Regions from separate parts of the Enterobacter sp. genome, predicted to be linked through region 1. Evidence: predicted binding sites of a transcription regulator. Region 1 holds the regulator's gene; the other holds the start of a gene.

Region 1 (11,179 bases):
AGAGCTGTTAGCGCAGGCCGAAAAGCTGTGTGCGCAACGCAATGTGCGCCTGACTCCGCAGCGCCTTGAAGTATTACGCCTGATGAGCCTGCAGCAGGGTGCTATCAGCGCCTACGATCTGCTCGACCTGCTCCGCGAAAGCGAGCCGCAGGCAAAGCCGCCGACGGTTTATCGCGCATTGGATTTCCTGCTGGAACAAGGGTTCGTGCACAAGGTGGAATCCACAAACAGCTATGTGCTGTGCCATCTGTTCGATCAGCCCACCCACACATCGGCGATGTTTATCTGTGACCGCTGCGGCGTGGTGAAAGAAGAGGCTGCGGAAGGCGTGGAAGACATTATGCATACGCTGGCAGCGAAAATGGGGTTTGCCCTGCGTCATAACGTGATTGAGGCGCACGGGCTCTGTTCCGCGTGCGTGGAGGTGGAAGCCTGTCGCCATCAGGACGCGTGTCAGCACGACCACTCTATTCTGGTGAAGAAAAAGCCGCGTTAACGGCAAAAGAAAAGGCGGCTTAGAGCCGCCCTGTGGGTTATTCAGCGTTACCAGCGGTAGTCGTTACGGGTTTCCCAGTCTTTGACTTCATTTTCCGCCTGATCTTTCGCGTAGCCGTAACGTTCCTGAATTTTACCGACAAGCTGATCGCGTTTACCTTCAATGACGGTCATATCGTCATCAGTCAGCTTACCCCACTTTTCTTTCGCTTTACCTTTGAACTGCTTCCAGTTGCCGCCGATTTCGTCTTTATTCATCATCGTGTCCTCTTAGTTAAGCGTCGGGTCGTAACGTCCGTTACGTTCTTTTCTGCTGGACGTGATAATTATTGTAGTTAAGGATTCCGTACTTAATTTCATATTCGGAATCTTTAACCGTCACGATATATCGTGGCGCGAAGAGAACCAGGTATCGTTTTGCCAGTGGCGGTGCCAGATAAACGCCAGCGATAACCCGCGCAGCGAGAGGAAGACGGCCAGGGCCAGCCACAAACCGTGATTACCCAGCCAGGGAAGCGTTAGCAGCGTCAGACTAAACCCTGCCGCCGCGACCGCCATGCTGTTGCGCATTTCCGCTCCGCGCGTCGCACCAATAAACATGCCGTCCAGCAGATAACACCAGACGCCGACCACCGGTAAGATGACTTGCCAGAGGAGATAGTGACTCGCCAACTCGCGCAGAGCAGGTATAGACGTCAGCAATGCAACGATCTGCTCACCAAAGCAGGCGTAAACCAGACCAAAGGCCAGCGCCACCAGTCCCGACTGACGGCAGGCTGCCCGCCAGACATCCTGAAGCTGCCCGCTTTCTCGCGCACCGTACGCCTGCCCGGAATGCGCTTCAACCGCGTAGGCAAAACCGTCCAGCGCATAGGCGGTAAAGGTCAGAAGCGTCATCAATATCGCGTTGACCGCCACGATTTCTGGCCCCAGTCGAGCCCCGAAAACCGTCAGCGCGCCGAAGCAGAGCTGAAGAAGCAGCGAGCGCAGCATGATGTCACGGTTGAGGGCCAGCAGCTTACGGATATTGCCGCGCCATGCGGTTTTGAGCAGCGCCAGAGAGATCCCGCGCATCGACAGCACGCGCCAGACCATCCACAAGCCAATGATAAAGGTCCCGTATTCGGCAATCGCCGTCGCCAGCGCCGCGCCCCGCACGTTCATATGCAGGCCCATCACCAGCCAGATATCCAGCACAATGTTGAGAAGGTTGCCCACCACCAGCAAAATCACTGGCGCCCGGGCATACTGAACGCCCAGTAGCCACCCCAGCAGAACCAGGTTAGCCAGCGACGCTGGCGCGCTGAGCCACCGGATTTCAAGGAAACGTCGCGCCTGATCCAGTACCGCCTCGCTGCCGCCAACGATATGAAGCGCAAGATCGATCAGGGGTGTCCGTAATACAACGATTAACGCACCCGCGCCAAGCGCGAGTATAAGCGGCTGCACCAGCGCGCGCGCCAGACGCAGCGGATCTTTCGCACCATAAGCCTGTGCGGTAAGACCGGTGGTGCTCATGCGTAAAAAGAGCAACAGCATAAACAGGAAGCTGGTTGCCGTCGCGCCAATCGCCACGCCGCCAAGATAAACCGGTGAATCAAGATGGCCTATAACGGCAGTATCAACCAGTCCCAGCAAAGGCACGGTAATATTGGAGAAAATCATCGGCAGGGCAAGACGCCACAATGCCTTATCTGATGCCGTCAGTAGTGACATGCGAAATACCGGGAAAGGTAGATGAACAGGCTACAGCGGAAGCGTAGCCTGTCAGGAAGAGATTACAGCCATTCACCGTTACGAATCACGCCTACTGCCAGACCTTCGATAGAGAAGTTCTGTTCGCGGAGATCGACCACAATTGGGGTGAACTCGTTGTTTTCAGGCAGTAACTGAACGGTATTACCCTGTTTTTTCAGACGTTTGACGGTGACTTCATCGTCAATGCGCGCGACAACCACCTGGCCGTTACGCACATCCTGCGTTTTATGTACCGCAAGCAGATCGCCGTCAAGAATACCGATGTCTTTCATCGACATGCCGCTAACGCGCAGCAGAAAATCAGCGCTCGGCTTGAACATGGCTGGATCGACCTGGTAATGACCTTCAATATGCTGCTGTGCCAGTAAAGGCTCACCGGCAGCAACACGACCTACCAGCGGAATGCCCGTCTCTTCTTCTACCAGCAGTCGGATACCGCGTGACGCGCCTGATACAATCTCAATCACGCCTTTACGCGCCAGCGCTTTCAGGTGTTCTTCGGCAGCATTCGGAGAACGGAAACCCAGACGCTGCGCGATTTCCGCACGCGTAGGTGGCATACCCGTCTGGCCGATATGATCCCGGATGAGATCAAACACCTCTTGCTGCCTGGTCGTTAACGCTTTCATTCCGCCCCCTGGGTGTATATACAGTTATGCTGTGAGTATATACAGTCAAAGGCGATTTTGGAACCAAAAACTGCACAAAAAACCAGGGACTTAATTATTCCTCGAGGCTCATCGGAAATGTGACCAAAGCAGCGTGACCCAGGTGATAACGGCAGTGATAATCGCCAGTAACACGGCAGCAGATCCCATGTCTTTTGCGCGGCCAGAAAGCTCATGGAAATCGGAACCGATGCGATCCACAACGGCCTCAATAGCGCTATTAAGAATTTCCACTATCATCACCAGAAGTACGGAACCGATAAGAAGTACGCGGGTAATAGCATCAACATCAAGGAAACAGGCGACGATCACCGCGATGATAGCGGCGACGCCCTCCTGGCGAAACGCGGCCTCGTTGGCCCATGCGGCACGGAAACCTTTCCATGAATAGCCGGCGGCTTTGATGATACGTGTTAACCCAGTGGTATTATTGGCCATTAAAAGAACCTTTTTTAAAAAAGAGCGTCAGTAACAGGAGCCGTAGCGCGTTTCGCTACAGCCTGAAGTATGACGGGTAACAACAGAAATTTTGCGCGCTTTCTGTTATCCTTGCGCCGCAATTGCATTATTAACCAGAGGCTTTACATCGTTTATGTCCGGCTGGCCACGAATTTACTACAAATTACTTAATTTACCATTAAGCATCCTGGTAAAAAGCAAGTCTATCCCAGCAGAACCCGCGCTGGAACTGGGGCTCGATACGTCGCGTCCCATTATGTACGTTTTGCCTTATAACTCGAAGGCTGACTTACTGACGCTTCGCGCCCAGTGTCTGGCGCATGACTTACCAGATCCGCTTGAACCGCTGGAAGTTGACGGTACGCTGCTGCCGCGCTACGTGTTCATCCACGGCGGGCCGCGCGTGTTTACCTATTACACGCCGAAAGAAGAGTCCATCAAGCTGTTCCATGACTATCTCGACCTGCACCGCAGCAACCCCGATCTGGATGTGCAGATGGTGCCGGTATCGGTGATGTTTGGTCGTCGCCCGGGCCGCGAAAAAGGTGAAGAGAACCCGCCGCTGCGCATGCTTAACGGCATCCAGAAGTTCTTTGCGGTCTCCTGGCTGGGACGCGACAGCTTTGTGCGTTTCTCCCCTTCCGTTTCGCTGCGTCGCATGGCGGACGAGCACGGCACCGACAAGATCATCGCGCAAAAACTGGCGCGCGTGGCGCGTATGCACTTCGCTCGTCAGCGCCTCGCTGCCGTAGGGCCACGCCTCCCGGCGCGTCAGGATCTGTTCAACAAGCTGCTGGCTTCCAAAGCAATTGCCCGCGCCGTTGAAGATGAAGCGCGCAGCAAGAAAATTTCGCATGAGAAAGCCCAGCAGAACGCCATTGCGCTGATGGAAGAGATTGCAGCGAACTTCTCTTACGAGATGATTCGCCTTTCCGATCGTATCCTCGGCTTTACGTGGAACCGCCTGTATCAGGGCATCAACGTTCATAACGCCGAACGTGTACGCCAACTGGCGCATGATGGCCATGAGATTGTCTATGTCCCCTGCCACCGCAGCCACATGGACTACCTGCTCCTTTCCTACGTGCTCTATCATCAGGGGCTGGTACCACCGCACATAGCTGCCGGTATCAACCTGAACTTCTGGCCGGCGGGCCCGATTTTCCGTCGCCTGGGTGCGTTCTTTATTCGTCGTACCTTCAAGGGCAACAAGCTCTACTCCACCGTGTTCCGCGAGTATCTGGGCGAGCTGTTCAGCCGCGGCTATTCCGTGGAGTACTTCGTTGAAGGCGGTCGTTCCCGTACCGGTCGTCTGCTCGATCCGAAGACCGGCACGCTGTCGATGACCATCCAGGCCATGCTGCGCGGAGGTACCCGTCCGATCACGCTGGTGCCTATCTACATCGGCTACGAGCACGTGATGGAAGTGGGCACGTACGCGAAAGAGCTGCGTGGCGCGACCAAAGAGAAAGAGAGCCTGCCGCAGATGCTGCGCGGCTTGAGCAAGCTGCGCAATCTCGGTCAGGGCTACGTGAACTTCGGCGAGCCGATGCCGCTGATGACGTACCTGAATCATCATGTTCCGGAGTGGCGCGAGTCCATCGATCCTATCGAAGCGGTGCGTCCGGCCTGGCTGACGCCAACGGTTAATGGCATCGCGTCCGAGCTGATGGTGCGCATTAACAACGCCGGTGCGGCTAACGCCATGAACCTGTGCTGTACGGCGCTTCTGGCTTCGCGCCAGCGCTCGCTGACCCGTGAACAGCTCACAGAGCAGCTGGATTGCTATCTGGATATGATGCGGAACGTGCCGTATTCGGTTGATTCGACCGTACCTTCTGCGACCGCCAGTGAGCTTATCGATCACGCGCTTCAGATGAATAAGTTTGAAGTCGAAAAGGACACGATCGGCGACATCATCATCCTGCCGCGCGAGCAGGCGGTGCTGATGACCTACTACCGCAACAACATCACGCATATGCTGATGCTGCCGTCGCTAATGGCCGCCATTATTACCCAGCATCGACATATTTCCCGTCAGGAGCTACTGCGCCATCTTGAGACCATCTATCCGATGCTGAAAGCGGAGCTGTTCCTGCGCTGGAGTAGGGATGAGCTGGCGACAGAACTGGATAAGATGACGGAAGAGATGCGTCGCCAGGGGCTGATTACCCTGAACAACGACGAGCTGCACATCAATCCGTCACGCTCCCGCACCCTGCAGCTGCTGGCGGCCGGTGCGCGCGAAACGCTGCAGCGCTACGCCATCACGTTCTGGCTGCTGAGCGCGAACCCGTCCATCAACCGCGGTACGCTGGAGAAAGAGAGCCGGACGCTGGCCCAGCGTCTGTCCGTTTTGCACGGCATTAACGCCCCTGAATTCTTCGACAAAGCAGTCTTCAGTTCTCTGGTGCTGACGCTGCGTGATGAAGGCTTCATCAGCGATACGGGTGATGCCGAACCGGAAGAGACGCTGAAAGTGTACCAGATGCTGGCAGAGCTGATTACCTCGGACGTGCGTTTGACGATTGAGAGCGCCACGCAGGGCGAGTAACGCAATGCCGGGTTATGGCCCGGCCTGACGCCCTGGATAATAAAAAGGCCCGGTAAGCGCTTACGCTACCGGGCCTTATTTTTGAGCCTGGTCAAATCACCGCATTCAGCTCAGCAGTGTAAAGGCTATCATCCCGACAATCGCACCCGTCGTGCCGAGTATGGTTTCCATCAGCGTCCAGGTTTTCAGGGTTTGCGCTTCGGTGGCGCCGGTAAACTTACCGAACAGCCAGAAGCCGGCGTCGTTAACGTGAGAGACCACAATCGAACCGCCCGCGATACAGATAGAGAGCGCGGCCATCTGGGCACCGGAGTAGTTCAGCTGTTCAATCACCGGCATCACCAGACCCACGGCGGTTAAACACGCCACGGTGGCGGAACCCTGAATGATACGAACCGCCGCCGCCAGGACAAAGCAGGTTACCGCAATCGGCAGGCCCATCCCGGTCAGCGCTTCGCCCAGAGCCGGCCCCACGCCGGAATCCACCAGTACCTGCTTGAACACGCCGCCGGCACCAATCACCAGCAGGATAATACCCGCAGGCTGCAGCGCGGCACCGCAGATCTCCATCACCCGGTCTTTTGGCATCCCCTGACGCATCGCCAGGCCGTAAATCGCCACCAGGCACGCCACCAGGATCGCCGTGAACGGGTGACCGATGAACTCAAACCATTCGTACGCGGTAGAACCCACCGGCACAAAGCGCGCGGCGATGGTTTTCAGACCCACGAGAACCAGCGGGAGCAGGATCAGCGACAGGCTGAAGCCGAAGGACGGCATTTTGCCCTCGCCCAGGTGCGGCTCGGTGACGTCATCCGGAATATGCAGCTCAACGTAACGGCTGATGAAGTTACCCCAGAGCGGGCCGGCGATAATCATTCCCGGAATTGCCGCGCACAGGCCTATCAGGATCATCCAGCCAAAGTCGGCGTGCATCTGGGAGGCCAGCAGCATCGGCGCAGGCCCCGGCAGCAGAAACGCCGCAGCCGCCGCCACCCCCGCAAACAGCGGAATGACCAGCTTCACGAGGTTAGTACCAGTATGGCGCGCCATGGAGAATGCGACGCTTATCAGCAGCACAACGGCCACTTCGAAGAACAGCGGCAGCGCGCAAATCAGCCCTGCCAGGCCAATCGCGTAGTGCGCACGGCTGTGGCCAAAGGATTTCAGCATCTTGACGGCAATCTGGTCGACCGCGCCCGTCTCGTGCAAAATCTTGCCAAACATCGCGCCCAGCGCGACCACAATCGCCAGGAAGCCCAGCGTACCGCCCATCCCTTTTTCCATTGTCGCGGCGATCTTGTCGAGCGGCATACCGGAAAAGAGACCAGCACCAATAGAAACCACCATCAAAGCAACAAAGGCGTGCATGCGCGCCTTCATCACTAAAAACAGCAGCAGCAATACCGAACCCACTGCTGTCAAAACTAGCGTTAATGTACTCAAAACTTACTGCCTTTTATTAATGACCTCGATGGTGCTGGCAACAACACCCTCCAGTGACTGATCGATATCAACCACTAAGACGTCTTTTTCGTCTTCACCCGGCTCCTGCAGCGCTTCAAACTGCGTCACCAGCATCTGGGTTTTGAAGAAGTGACCTTTACGCGCCTTCAGGCGGCTTTCAATCACCTCGAAATCCCCTTTCAGGTAGATGAAAGAGAGGTTTGGGTTGCCGTCACGCAGCAGGTCGCGGTAGGTTTTTTTCAGCGCGGAGCAGACGATCAGGGAGACTTTATTGGTACGCTGCATCGCGAACGCGGCGTCATTCAGCGCCTGCAACCACGGTTTGCGGTCGTCATCGTTCAGCGGCTCGCCGGAGGCCATTTTCATGATGTTGCTGCGCGGATGGAGGAAGTCGCCATCAAGAAACGCAGCCTGGAGTTGATGCGCCACTTCGCTGGCCACGGCTGATTTCCCGCTACCGGAAACGCCCATCAGGACGTAGACGTGGTGATCGTGATTAGTCGTGCTCAAAGGGTGTCCCTCAGTCAATTGTTACGGGTAACAGTTATCGGTAACATTGTCCTGCCGGGGCAAAAGAGAAGCAATATCCAAACGTGCGCGAAGTGAATAAGTGTGAGCTACTTCAAATTTGTCAGTTCAAATAGATCCACCCGGTGACAAGGTGAAACCTAAATCTAACATTTTCGGGGTCACCGTCTCGCCACGAATGCGCGCCAGCAGGCGTTCTGCGCCAATGCGGCCCATACGCTCACGCGGGGTCAGGACGCTCGCCAGACGCGGCTCCATCACTTGGCCAATGTCGTGGCCGTGGAAACCGGCGATCGCCATATCATCAGGGATCTTCAGCCCCAGACGCTGACACTCAAATGCTGCGCCGACCGCAAGGTCATCGTTGGTACAGAAAATACCGTCCAGTTGCGGATACTCACGTCGTGCCTGACGCATCAGCTCAATACCCGACGTATAGGAAGAGGACTGCTCCACCATCACGCTGTAGGGGGTTAAGTTCGCGTCAAGCATCGCCTGCTCGTATCCCTTCTGTTTGATGATAGTACGTTCATCAAGACGCGCACCCAGATAGGCGATATGACGGTGCCCGCGGGCGATAATGGCCGCCGTCATCTGACGCGCCGCTTCGAAGTTATCAAACCCCACGGCGATGTCGAGGCACGGCGACTGGCTGTCCATCAGCTCCACGACTGGGATACCGGCCACTTCAATCATTTTGAGCGTGCGGGCAGTGTGGGTTCGTTCGGTTAAAATCAGGCCGTCAATGTTCCAGGAAAGCATCGACTCAAGACGTTCCTCTTCGAGTTCCGGCTTGTACCCGTAGTGGGCGAGCATGGTCTGGTAGCCAAACGCATCGGTGACGCTTTCGATTCCACGTAATACTTCGGCGAAAACCTGGTTGGTCAGAGAAGGAAGCAGAACGCCCACCGCGCGGCTGGTCGCATTGGAGAGAATATCGGGTGCACGGTTGGGGATGTAACCCAGTTCATCAAGGGCAGCGGCAATCTTGCCACGTAACGCCACGGAAACCTGTTCCGGGTTACGTAAAAAACGGCTGACCGTCATTTTGGTCACACCGACGCGATCGGCGACATCCTGAAGTACGGGGCGTTTCTTTTTCATCGTCCTGAGAAATCTTGAAGTGAGAGATTTGCTCAGTTTACCACGGACAAAGCCCATCCTTCCCCTGTGAAAGGGAAGGATGGGGATTTATTTATGTTTTATTACACCGGCGGCAGGTCAAACAGCAGAATTTCGCTTTCGCTGTCGGCATGCACGGAGATCTCCTGCTCGTCCCAGATGGCCAGACCATCGGCGGTTGTCGCTTTGGTCCCGTTGATGGACACGTCACCTTTCACCACCTGGATCCAGACGCGGCGGTTAGCGGCAATCTGATGCACGGACTGTTCGTCTTTCGCCAGCGCCCAGCGGTACAGCTCCATATCCTGATGCACTTTCAGGGAACCTTCACGCGCATCCGGGGACAGCACCAGCTGTTTGCCCTGTTTGGCGTCGAAGCGGCGCTGCTCGTAGCGCGGCGTGATGCCGGTCTCTTCTGGAATGATCCAGATTTGATACAGGTGCAGTTTTTCCGTTTTGCTCGGGTTGTACTCGGAGTGACGCACCCCGGTACCCGCGCTCATAATCTGGAACTCGCCCGCCGGAACCTGCTCTTTGTTGCCCATGCTGTCCTGGTGCTCAACCGCGCCTTCCAGCACATAGGTCAGGATTTCCATGTCTTTGTGCGGGTGGGTACCGAAGCCCTGGCCTGCATCAATCACGTCGTCGTTAATAACGCGCAGCGCGGAGAAGCCCATGAAGTTCGGGTCGTAGTAGTCGGCAAACGAGAATGAATGCCATGAGTCCAGCCAGCCATGATTCGCGTGACCACGTTCGTTTGCTTTGCGTAAGTAGATCATTGTTTTCACCCTCAGTTCGTTTCGATGGAGTAAGTGTGGACGCAAACCGCCTGGGATCATAGAGGGTGAAAATTGACTCCTCTGTTCAAAAATTATGAACAAGCGCAGAGGAGCCGTTTTTGCTTATTTAACGAGGGTTATCGTGGCAGGAGAAGCCTGCTCGAAGGCCCGTTCAAGGATTTCCAGGTTGGTCAGAACGTCAGATTCCTTGACGTAATTCGCCGTGCCGTTTGTGAGGGTCTCAAACAGCGCATCGTAGACGCGGCCATAGTCGCCAGTTTCCGGCTTCAGCGTTTCTTTGACCGTCACGCCCTCATCGTTCACATACTCCAGCACGCCCACGGAATCGTCCGCCGCAAAGCCAGGTTGACCGGGCATGATATTGGCCTTCAGGCTGGTCTCCTGCTGGTCGATACCGTATTTGATAAACGAACCTTTAGTGCCGTGAACGATAAATTTCGGGTAGTCGATCTTCACCAGGTGGCTGGTTTTGACGATAGCTTTAAGGTCGCCGTAGAACAGCTGCGCTTCAAAGGTATCGTCCGGATTGGCTTTGTTGCGCAGGCTGCGAATGTCATACGCCACGTGGTCCGGTCGGCCAAACAGGGAGATGATCTGGTCCATGGTGTGCACGCCCAGACCATAGAACGAACCATCCTGCGGCAGTCCGGGTTGCGTTTCCGCCACAGGACGGTAGTAATCGAAGTGGCTTTCGATTTCCACGATGTCGCCCAGCTTGCCGCTTTCAATCGCCTTTTTCGCCGTCAGGAAGCAGCTGTCAAAGCGCCGGTTCTGATACGGCGTGACGGTCAGGCCTTTACTTTTCGCCAGCGCGAACAGCTCTTTCGCTTCGGCGATGGTCGGGGTAAACGGCTTTTCTACCAGCACGTTTTTGCCCGCATTGAGCGCGCGTTTGGCATAGTCAAAATGGCTGTCAGCGTGGGTGCAAACAACCACCAGATTGACCAGCGGATCGTTAAGCACCTCATCGAGATCGCTGGTGAAGTGGATGTGGGAGTACTGCGGAGATTGCTCTTCCGGCTTCGCGCGGCGGCGGTAGATATGGGCCACATGCCAGCTGTCTTTACGGTTGAGGACATACGGCAGGTGATAGCGGGTGGTGCTTTTACCAAATCCAATAAATGCGCAATGTAGTGTCATGGCTCAGTCCTTTTGGAAGGTTACTGAGTCTAACCATAACAAAAAAAAAGCCAGCTAAAAGCTGGCTAAAGTAATACTGGAAGCAATGTGAGCAATGTCGTGCTTTCAGGTTCCCGTAGCGGTCTTCCTGAATGCAGAGCAATAATAATCATTCTCATTCGCACTTGTCCAATACTTTTTGCAAAAAA
Region 2 (11,179 bases), on a different contig from region 1:
GCCCGGGCGCCATTCGCCACTCCTCAGTCATCACTTCCGCCACATAACGTTGTTGGCGCTGGAGGCTTTTACGCGCAAAGGAGGCGCCACCATGAAGGACTTTCCCGATGCCTTCGGCAGCAATGTCGCCGATAAAAGGCGCGAGCAGCTCTGCCGGATCGAACTCCGCCAGATCGGTGAGGGCAACGAAGTTTTGCACGACCTGAATGTCGCCTTCCACCTCCAGCTCACCGCTGCGGATAAGCGCCGTTAATTGCTGGCGATCGCGCAGTTTTGGCAGCACGCTCATGTGCGTGATGACCGAGCAGTCAGCTTCACCTTCCCACGCCCCCAGAACGTCAAGCTGGCGTTCGCTGAATACCAGCACAAGCGGCGTCGAGAACTCTTTTAAAACAATACGTAATATCTTCCCGTTTAGCCGCTGACGCGCTGCTTTCAGCGCCGGAGCACGATAGAGAAAGGCATTCAGTACGTTTTCGATACCTGCGGTGACTAAGGGCTTAAAGGGCACGGGACACCTCCACTCAGAACTTGTAACCGCGATGCAGCGCGACGACACCCGCCGTCAGGTTGAAATATTCAACGTTCTCAAATTCTGCATCCTGCATCATGGCTTTTAATGTGTCCTGATCCGGGTGCATACGGATAGATTCCGCCAGATAGCGGTAGCTTTCAGCGTCGTTAGCCACCAGCTCACCGATGCGCGGCAGCACGTGGAAGGAATAGGCGTCGTAAGCTTTGCTCAGCGGCTCAATAATCGGTTTGGAGAATTCAAGCACCAGCAGGCGTCCACCCGGCTTCAGCACGCGGTACATGGAGCGCAGCGCTTTTTCTTTATCGGTCACGTTACGCAGACCGAAGGAGATAGTGATGCAGTCAAAGGTATTGTCCGGGAACGGCAGCGCTTCGGCGTTTGCCTGCACATATTCAACATTCCCCACCACACCGATGTTACGCAGCTTTTCGCGTCCCATTTTCAGCATGGAGTCATTAATATCGGCGAGAACAACGCGACCGGTTTCACCCACCAGACGAGAGAATTTCGCGGTTAAATCGCCCGTACCGCCAGCTAAATCCAGCACCGTTTGTCCGCGACGCACGCCGCTACAGTCAATGGTGAAGCGCTTCCACAAGCGATGAATGCCGAACGACATCAGGTCATTCATCACATCGTACTTCGCCGCCACGGAATGAAATACGTGGGCCACCATGTCAGCTTTCTGCGCTTTGGCGACAGTCTGAAAGCCAAAGTGCGTTGTGTCTTGTGAATCGTCAGCCATCTTAGAGCCTGCTTATCAGTAAAATGTTCGTGAAGTGTATCAGATTGGGCGCGTTTGCCCTACGTTTCAACCACCGCGAAAAAAACGCGCTGGAATCTCGTCTGGTGATGAATCCGCCGCTAACGTGTTGTCTTCACTGTTTGTCTTTTGTTCGTTCGCCCCTTCTCGCAGGCGAAACTCGTCGTCCTGGGCGGTGGCCTGCTCGACCAATTCCGGATTAATCTCGCGTTTAACTTCTACTCCCAGACTGCGGAATGATTCAGCCTGCGCCAGCAGATTGCCACGTCCGGAGGCGAGTTTTTTCATCGCCTGGCGATAGTTATCCTGCGCACGATCCAGGCTTTGCCCGACTGAAGACATGTCGTCCACAAAGAGGCGCATTTTGTCGTACAGCTTGCTGGCACGATCGGCAATCTGCTGCGCGTTGCGACTCTGGTGCTCATAGCGCCACAGGTTCGCAATGGTGCGTAACGCCACCAGCAGCGTGGTGGGGCTGACCAACATAATATTATTTTTGAGCGCTTCGGTTATAAGCTCAGGCTGCCTGTCGAGTGCCAGCAGAAACGCGGGCTCTACAGGAATAAACATCAGTACATAGTCCAGCGAGCGCAGACCCGGCAGCTGCTGGTAGTCTTTTCTGCCGAGCAGGCGAATTTGATTACGTACGGAGGCAATGTGCTCCTGCAGAGCTGACTCGCGCGTGTAGTCATCGTCCGCATTAAAGTAACGTTCATACGCCACCAGCGTCATTTTAGCGTCAATCACCACATCTTTGCCCTGCGGCAGCCGCACGATCACATCCGGCTGCATTCGTGAGCGGGCGTCGTTTTCGATACTCACCTGCGTTTCGTATTCATATCCTTCCCGCAGACCAGAAGCTTCCAGTACGCGGGTCAGCACCACCTCACCCCAGTTGCCCTGGGTTTTGTTGTCCCCTTTGAGCGCTCGGGTGAGGTTGACCGCTTCTTGTGCCATCTGGGCATTCAGCTGCTGAAGATTACGAATCTCATGAGCCAGGGTGTGCCGCTCACGGGCTTCCTGACCAAAGCTGTCCTGTACCTGACGGCGGAAGCCGTCCAGCTGTTCACGCAGGGGCGTCAGCAGACTGTTCAGGCTCTGGCGGTTTTGTTCGTCAACGCGGCGGTTGCTGTGCTCAAAAATGCGGTTCGCGAGATTCTCAAACTGTTCGCTGAGACGCTGCTCGCTGTTGATCATCTGGCGGATTTTGTCTTCCGCATGCAGTTGGGTGGATTCAAGGCGGGTGGTCACTTCGCGGAGATCGGCCTCCAGTGACGTGTTGATATCACGCAGGTTGCGCAGCTCGTTGTTGAGCAACTCACACTCATCGCGCCAGTGTTCGCTCAGCGCAAGCTGCTGTTTTATAGCGCTTAAATCAGCGACCATCTCTTCTCGCTCAGCCAGCTGGTCGGCCTTCTGCTGCGCATGCTGGTAGCTGGAAATCAGCCAGCCAATCCCTAAGCTCACCAACGCAATCACCGCGTAAATCAGGATTGAGATATCCACAATGCCCCCTGCATCAACGTATTACCCGCACAAAATAGAATTGTGCTGTATAAACGTCCAGTTTGAAAGGGTTTTCCTGCGAGGCGCTACGCAAAAAATAAAGGCCGAACGTGTCGGCCTTTGATTTAAGAAGAGAGGACTAGATCAGGCGACGCGCTGCTTCCACCACGATTTTCACTGCATGACTTTCGGTCTGCTTCATGGTTTCGGCGTTCGGGATCTCCTGCTGGGTACGGTTGACGATAACGCCCGCCACCATACCGGCACGCAGACCCTGGCTTGCGCACATGGTCAGCAGCGTTGCGGATTCCATTTCGTAGTTCATCACACCCATGGACTGCCACTCTTCCATTGAGCCTTTGAAACGGCTAACCACGCGGCCTGAGAAGGTATCGTAACGCTCCTGGCCCGGGTAGAAGGTGTCGGAAGACGCGGTTACGCCCACGTGAGTGGTTGCGCCTACGGATTTCGCAGCTTCAACCAGCGCGGTGGTACATTCGAAATCAGCCACTGCCGGGAATTCCATTGGTGCAAAATGCAGGCTTGCGCCGTCCAGACGGACGGACGCGGTCGTGACCAGAACGTCGCCGACGTTGATATGCGGCTGAATAGCACCGGTCGTACCGATACGCAGGAAAGTGCGGATGCCCAGCTGCGCCAGCTCTTCAACAGCAATAGACGTAGACGGACCACCGATACCGGTAGAGCACACGATCACCGCTTTGCCATCCAGCTCTGCGCGCCAGGTGGTGAACTCACGATGGGCAGCCAGCTTGACCGGCTTATCCATCAGCGCGGCGATCTTTTCCACACGCTCCGGATCGCCAGGGACGATGGCGAGCGTAGCCCCTTGTAAATCGTTTTTAGTAAGGCCGAGATGAAAAACATCAGACTTAGACATAGGTGACTCCTCTGTGGGTCGGTTAGTCAGAAGAAGTAAAACGGTACTTTACAGAAGCAGTAAGCATATTTTCGTGACGAACCTCACCATGAATGAAAATGGTTACATTGAATTTCCATAAAAAAGTGATTTACATCACATTAACAAGTTATATCGCCAGGTGCTGCACAAAAGATAGACCGTTTAAGGCACTGTGAGTTGTTAACCTGGTGTCTATATTTACCTTTGCGCTAACTCATTGGTACGGAGAATGCCATGACTGAAAAAACCGGTTTTGCACCTGCTGCGGCCCCACATGCTTCAACCATCGTGTCGACTCCAGAAGCGGCAATTACCGCGGGCGAGACCTCTATTCCCTCGCAGGGGGAGAATATGCCTGCTTATCACGCCCGACCAAAATCGGCAGAGGGTCCGCTACCCATCGTGATTGTGATTCAGGAAATATTTGGTGTTCACGAACACATTCGCGACCTCTGCCGCCGGCTGGCGCTGGAAGGGTATCTGGCCGTTGCGCCAGAGCTCTACTTCCGTCAGGGCAATCCGAACGACTACAGTGATATTCCAACATTGCTCAGCAACCTGGTCAGCAAAGTCCCGGACGCGCAGGTGCTGGCCGATCTCGATCATGTCGCCAGCTGGGCGGCGCGCAACGGCGGCGATCCGCATCGTCTGCTGGTCACCGGTTTCTGCTGGGGCGGTCGCATTAGCTGGCTGTATGCCGCGCATAACCCGCAGCTCAAAGCTGCTGTCGCCTGGTACGGCAAACTGGTGGGTGAAAAAACGCTGAATTCGCCTAAACATCCCGTCGATATCGCCACCGAGTTAAATGCCCCCGTGTTAGGGCTTTATGGCGGTCAGGACACCGGTATTTCGCTGGATTCGGTAGAAACCATGCGCCATGCGCTGCGTGCGGCCAATGCGAAGGCGGAGATTGTGGTGTACCCGGATGCCGGGCATGCGTTTAACGCCGATTATCGTCCGAGCTATCACGCGGAATCAGCCAAAGATGGCTGGCAGAGAATGCTGGCGTGGTTTAGCCAGTACGGCGGTAAGAAAGCGTAATAACAATAAGCCCGGAGGCGGTTACGCCTTACCGGGCCATCCAATACCCCTACGCCTGACGCAAATTCTGCGCTGCCTTCACCATGTTCGCCAGCGCTGCGCGGGTTTCAGGCCAGCCGCGGGTTTTCAGTCCGCAGTCCGGGTTTACCCAAAGACGCTCTGCCGGAATACGCTGGGCCGCTTTTTTCAGCAGGGCTTCAATCCACTCCACGCTCGGCACGTTCGGGGAGTGGATGTCGTACACGCCCGGCCCGATTTCGTTCGGGTAGTCGAATTCTTCAAACGACTCCAGCAGCTCCATATCTGAACGCGAGGTCTCAATAGTGATCACGTCGGCGTCCAGCGCGGCAATAGAATCCATGATGTCGTTAAATTCGCAGTAACACATGTGGGTGTGGATCTGAGTGTCGTCCTTCGCCACCGCGGCGTTGATGCGGAACGCCTCCACGCCCCACTGCAGGTAGGCGTCCCAGTCGCTGCGACGCAGCGGCAGACCTTCGCGCAGGGCCGGTTCGTCAATCTGAATAATGCCAATGCCTGCGGCTTCCAGATCCGCCACCTCATCACGCAGCGCCAGGGCGATCTGTTTGGCGATGGTTTCACGGGTCACGTCTTCACGCGGGAAGGACCAGCAAAGAATGGTCACAGGACCGGTGAGCATGCCTTTCACCGGCTTGTCGGTCAGGGACTGGGCGTACTTCGCCCACTCAACCGTGATCGCTTCCGGACGGCTGACGTCACCGATGACCACCGGCGGCTTCACGCATCGGGAGCCATAGCTCTGCACCCAGCCGTTCTGGGTAAAGACGAAGCCGTCCAGGTGCTCGCCAAAGTATTCCACCATGTCATTACGCTCTGCTTCACCGTGCACCAGCACGTCCAGCCCAAGGCGTTCCTGCTCGATAATCGCCTGCTTGATGTGTTCCGCGATCCCGGTGCGGTAGTGATTCGCATCCAGATTGCCCTTTTTAAAGTCCAGACGCAGGCCGCGGATCTCGGTGGTCTGCGGGAAGGAACCAATCGTCGTGGTCGGCCACGCAGGCAGATTGAAGCGGGCGCGCTGGGCTTCGGCGCGCACCTCATACGGGCTCTGGCGCTGGCTGTCCTGGGCGGTGATGGCCGCCAGACGTTTTTCCACCGCCGGGTTATGCACGCGCGCGGAGTGGCGGCGCGCCCGGATCGGGGCGCTCCATTCGGTAATTGCCGCCGTGTCGCCGCTGTTCAGCGCGTCGCGCAGCAGGGCCAGCTCTTCACATTTTTGCAGCGCGAAGGCAAACCAGCTCTTTACTTCAGGGTCGAGACGGGTTTCCACGCTCAGGTCGATCGGGCTGTGCAGCAGCGAGCAGGACGAGGCCACCCACAGCTCACGTTTACCGACGATGTCTTTGATTTGTGCATATTTCTCGGTCAGATCGGCGCGCCAGACGTTACGGCCATTCACCAGACCGGCGGAGAGCAGCCAGTCTGCGGGCAGGCGCTTATGCAGCTCCGTCACATCATCTTTACCGTGTACAAGGTCTACGTGCAGGCCCTGCACCGGCAGCGCGGTAATCGTGTTCAGGTTCGGCGTCACGCCTTCGAAATAGGTTGTCAGTAGCAGCTTCACCTCCCCGGTGAGCGCATCATACGCCGGTTTGAAGGCATCGAGCCATTCCTGAGGCAACTCGAGCACCAGCGCCGGTTCGTCGATTTGCACCCACTGAATGCCGCGTTTGCCCAGCTCAATCAGCACCTGTTTGTAGACCGGCAGAATGTCCTTCAGCAGGCTCAGACGATCGAACTGCTCGCCTTTGACTTTCCCCAGCCACAGATAGGTCACTGGCCCCAGCAGCACGGGTTTAACCTGGTGGCCCAGCGCCAGCGCTTCGTCCACTTCATCCAGAAGCTGCGTCCAGGTCAGTTTAAACTGCTGACCTTTTACGAACTCCGGCACCATATAGTGATAGTTAGTGTTAAACCACTTAGTCATTTCCGCCGCTGCCGCTGGCTCACCCGTTGGCGCACGGCCACGGCCGATGCGGAACAGGGTATCGATATCTACCGATCCATCTTTGTTCTGATGACGAGCCGGCACGTTGCCAAGCAGCAGGCTGGTCGTCAGAACATGGTCGTACCAGGCGAAATCGCCCACCGGCAGCAGGTCAATGCCCGCCTGCTTCTGCTGATCCCAGTGGCGGGCGCGCAGCTCGCGTCCCACCGCCAGCAGCTCTTCACGCGTGGCGTTACCCGCCCAGTAGCTTTCTTGCGCTTTTTTCAGCTCGCGACGCAGGCCAACGCGAGGGAAACCGAGAGTGTGATTGCGGATTGTCATGGTGTACCCCTTGTGAAATTCGTTATTTAGACGTCCAGATGTTTACACTTCTATAATTGGCAGGTACTGTATATTCCTCAAGCGCAAAATGTTCATGGCGAAGTGAAGGACTTTCATGATCGAGATTAAACACCTGAAAACGCTACAAGCGTTGCGAAACTGCGGTTCGCTCGCGGCTGCTGCGGCCACGCTGCACCAGACACAGTCCGCCCTTTCTCACCAGTTCAGCGATCTGGAACAACGCCTCGGCTTCCGTCTTTTTGTGCGTAAAAGCCAGCCGCTACGCTTTACGCCGCAGGGTGAAATTCTCCTTCAGCTGGCGAATCAGGTTCTGCCGCAAATCGCGAGCGCGCTGCAGGCGTGTAACGAACCGCAGCAGACCAAACTGCGTATCGCTATTGAGTGCCACAGCTGTATTCAGTGGCTGACCCCCGCGCTTGAGAACTTCCGCCAGAAGTGGCCGCAGGTGGAGATGGACTTTAAATCCGGCGTGACGTTCGACCCGCAGCCATCGCTGCAGCAGGGCGAGCTGGATCTGGTCATGACCTCTGACATTCTGCCGCGCAGCGGCCTGCACTATTCGCCGATGTTTGATTATGAGGTGCGCCTGGTGCTGGCGCCGGACCACCCGCTGGCGGCCAAAACGCGCATCACGCCGGAAGACCTGGCGACGGAAACGCTGCTGATTTACCCGGTTCAGCGCAGTCGTCTGGATATCTGGCGTCACTTCCTGCAGCCCGCGGGCATTAGCCCGCAGCTGAAAAGCGTGGATAACACCCTGCTGCTGATTCAGATGGTGGCGGCCAGCATGGGTATCGCGGCGCTGCCGCACTGGGTGGTGGAGAGTTTTGAACGCCAGGGCCTGGTGGTCACCAAAACCCTGGGTGAAGGACTGTGGAGCCGGCTGTACGCCGCCGTGCGCGATGGCGAGCAGCGTCAGCCGATTACGGAGGCGTTTATTCGCTCAGCGCGGAACCACGCGTGCGACCATCTTCCGTTTGTGCGGAGCGCGGAGCGACCCAGCGTCGATGGACCCACAGCGAAGCCAGGATCACCGCTCCCCCAATAAGGAAGCTTGGCCAGTGCGGCTGTTGCTGCCAGATGGCAAGGTTGACCAGCAGCCCTGCCGGGACATGCACGTTGTTCATAATCCCCAGCGTACCGGCGTCGACCTGCGTCGCGCCGTAGTTCCACATGAAGTACCCCAACCCGGAAGCCACGACGCCCAGCCAGACCAGAACACCCCACTGTACGATGGTGGTAGGCAACTTTTGCGGGTTACCGAGCATAAACCACGCCGCTACCGCGACAATCGCGGCGCCCATATAAAACCATGCGAACGCGTTATGCTGCGGCATCGGACGGGTTTCCATCAGGCGTTTGTAGCCCACCATGCCGATAGCGAAACTGATGTTGGCGAGCTGGACGAACATCAGCCCGGTCCAGAAGTGATCGCTTACTTTGTCGTAGCGAATAATCGCCGCGCCAATCACCGCCAGCGCCGCGCTCAGCAGGTATCCCCAGCGCAGACGGCGTTTACTCAGCAGATCGTAAATCAGCGTGATGTAGAGCGGCGTCAGCACGGTAAAGAGCAGGAATTCCGAGACGGACAGATAGACGTAAGCCCGGAAGCTGAACAAATACATGATGCCGAGCTGCATCGCCCCCACCAGCATATACAGCACAATCGTTTTCAGCGACTGTCCGCGCGTGCGCAGAAACGGCAGGAACACCAGTGCCGCCAGCCCCACGCGCATCAGCACCGAGAAGTAGCTGTCGACCGAACCGGCAAGGTATTCGCCAATCAGGCTAAAGGAGAAGGCCCACAGGATAGTGGTGATAATGAGTAGCGCCACAATGCTTGTCTCTCAGAAAGAAGGAGAGGCATTGTAGCGAACTCTTTAGTTGACAACTGGGCAATAAACAATCAAGTGAAGATTATTCAAGGAACAGCTTGCGCAGATACTTCGGTACCGCGTTGTCAGCGTTAGAACCAATGACTTCCAGTTCAGGGTGGAGATCCTTCAGACGCTGGTGCGCGTTCTGCATGATGCAGCCCTTGCCTGCCATTGAAAGCATCTCGGCGTCGTTCATGCCGTCACCGAAGGCGATACAGTCTTTGAGCCCGAAGCCCAGGCGTTTCGCAACCGCTTCCAGCGCGTGACCTTTGGAGACGCCACCCGCCATCACTTCAAGACAGGTCAGGGTTGAGAAGCTTACGTTGACGCGATCGCCCCAGCGAGCGTTGATCGCCTGTTCCAGGGGGAGCAGCTCTTCGTGGCTGTCGCAGGTGAAGAACACCTTGCTGATCCCTTCCGGCTCCAGCAGGCCCGGTTCGTAAAGGGAGTAGTTGAATACCGCCTCCTTGAAGAAACGCATTTCATCCGGACGGTGGCGGTTCATAAACCAGTCGTCGTCGCGGTAAACGTTAGTGACGATAGCCGGGTTGTTATGCACCACGCCAAACAGATCGGCGGCAATATCGCGATCCAGGTTGTGGGTAAAGATCAGGTTGCCGTCGGTATCATGCACGCGCGCACCGTTGGAGGTGATCATGTACGATTTGATCTCGAGATTATCGCGGATCTGCCCCACGTCGACGTGGTGGCGGCCGGTGGCGAACACAAAGTTCACACCACGGGCAGTCAGGAGTTTTAAGGTCTCTTTCGCGTAAGGCGACAGGGTGTGGTCGGGGGAAAGCAGCGTGCCATCTAAATCAGATGCAACAACCTGGTACATAGGGATTTCAACCTCTGGTGGAAAACAAAAATCAATTATGCCTGTTGAAAAATTCAACAATGGCGTTGAGCGCGACTGAGCGCATAGCGTCCTTTTCAAAAAGGATCTCATGGAACGCGCCGTTAATGACCAGCGGTTTACCCCCTTCACAAGGGTGACCGGCAGCAGCGCGCAGTTCACAATAGCGGTCATGCATGCGGTTATCCACCACACGCTCTTCTTCCGCCTGAATCAGAAGCGTCGGCGTATCATCATCACCTACGCCCGCCAGCACCTGCTCACCGGCCATAATACCCTCCCGCACCCAGTGCCAGGTCGGGCCGCCGACGCGTAAGCGTGGTTCATCGGCATAAAAGCGCAGGTTGCGGCGATAACGCTGCCGACTGTGGGTTAAGACGTTGATGGCGAACGGCAGCGCGCGCCAGCGTCCTGTACCTATGGCGTAACCTTCACGAATGCGCTGATGGCCCTCAGCCCAGTCAAGAAGATGACGCACCATCCAGTCAGGAAAACGGATAACGATACCGTACATCGGCGCGGTCAGCGCAATGGCATCGCACTGGTGTTCATAACGCTGCAAAAACAGCGTCGATATCGCGCCCCCCATGGAGTGCGCAAGGATATACCGCTTGCGCCAGGGACCAGGCTGAACGTCCTGCTGCCAGAAGGCGGCAAAATCGTCGACGTAATCGCTGAAGCGATCGACGTGCCCACGGTGCGTGTCCGGTAGCAGTCGTCCGGACAGCCCCTGTCCACGATGGTCGATAATCAGGACATCGAACCCCATATGGACCAGGTCGTAGGCCAGCTCAGCGTATTTAACGTAGCTTTCAATACGCCCAGGGCAGACCACAATCACTCGATCATTTTTTTCATTTCGGAAACGAACGAAACGCACCGGGATGCCCCCGACGCCCGTAAACTCATCTTCCTCACGCTGCCGCCAGAAATCGGTCAGCGGCCCCATAGAGAAAGCAGCAAAAGCGTTTTCTCGTGTTTCCCAGTCCTTTTTCTGCTGAAACATTGGGTTTCCACTCACGTAATCCAGGGAATATCGTTTTTTTCGTCACCGGTCACAAAATGACTCAATAATAGCGTATTGTGGCATAAAAATAGACGGTTCGGGAGTTTCAAATGACCTTCGAGTGGTGGTTCGCCTACCTGCTGACATCCATTATCCTCAGCCTTTCTCCGGGTTCGGGTGCTATTAACACCATGACTACCTCCATCAACCACGGTTACCGCGGTGCGGTGGCGTCGATTGCCGGTTTGCAGGCCGGGCTGGGCATTCATATTGTGCTGGTTGGGATTGGTCTGGGGACACTTTTCTCCCGCTCGGTGCTGGCGTTTGAAGTGCTGAAA

Evidence for each region. Region 1 encodes LexA, which represses DNA repair genes until DNA is damaged. Its sites were predicted from a motif close to TNCTGTATGTACATACAGNA; they were not measured.
Region 2: rmuC (DNA recombination protein RmuC) is a predicted target of LexA. The motif match lies at 2,848-2,867, and genes of this name have one in related genera.

What each region holds. Positions count from the first base shown of each region.
Region 1 covers NZ_CDRQYH010000014.1:20-11,198, forward strand. The annotation lists gene zur (zinc uptake transcriptional repressor Zur) at 1-496, shown strand, start outside; gene ACWYRJ_RS06610 (CsbD family protein) at 544-753, opposite strand; gene dinF (MATE family efflux transporter DinF) at 874-2,211, opposite strand; gene lexA (transcriptional repressor LexA) at 2,274-2,882, opposite strand; gene ACWYRJ_RS06625 (diacylglycerol kinase) at 2,991-3,359, opposite strand; gene plsB (glycerol-3-phosphate 1-O-acyltransferase PlsB) at 3,514-5,934, shown strand; gene gntU (gluconate transporter) at 6,040-7,380, opposite strand; gene gntK (gluconokinase) at 7,384-7,911, opposite strand; gene gntR (gluconate operon transcriptional repressor GntR) at 8,038-9,033, opposite strand; gene ACWYRJ_RS06650 (pirin family protein) at 9,135-9,830, opposite strand; gene ACWYRJ_RS06655 (oxidoreductase) at 9,954-10,991, opposite strand.
Region 2 covers NZ_CDRQYH010000013.1:48,997-60,175, reverse strand. The annotation lists gene ubiJ (ubiquinone biosynthesis protein UbiJ) at 1-511, opposite strand, end outside; gene ubiE (bifunctional demethylmenaquinone methyltransferase/2-methoxy-6-polyprenyl-1,4-benzoquinol methylase UbiE) at 525-1,280, opposite strand; gene rmuC (DNA recombination protein RmuC) at 1,347-2,804, opposite strand; gene udp (uridine phosphorylase) at 2,944-3,705, opposite strand; gene ACWYRJ_RS06505 (dienelactone hydrolase family protein) at 3,961-4,767, shown strand; gene metE (5-methyltetrahydropteroyltriglutamate--homocysteine S-methyltransferase) at 4,817-7,078, opposite strand; gene metR (HTH-type transcriptional regulator MetR) at 7,194-8,147, shown strand; gene ACWYRJ_RS06490 (carboxylate/amino acid/amine transporter) at 8,035-8,934, opposite strand; gene yigL (sugar/pyridoxal phosphate phosphatase YigL) at 9,017-9,817, opposite strand; gene pldB (lysophospholipase L2) at 9,849-10,841, opposite strand; gene rhtB (homoserine/homoserine lactone efflux protein) at 10,952-11,179, shown strand, end outside.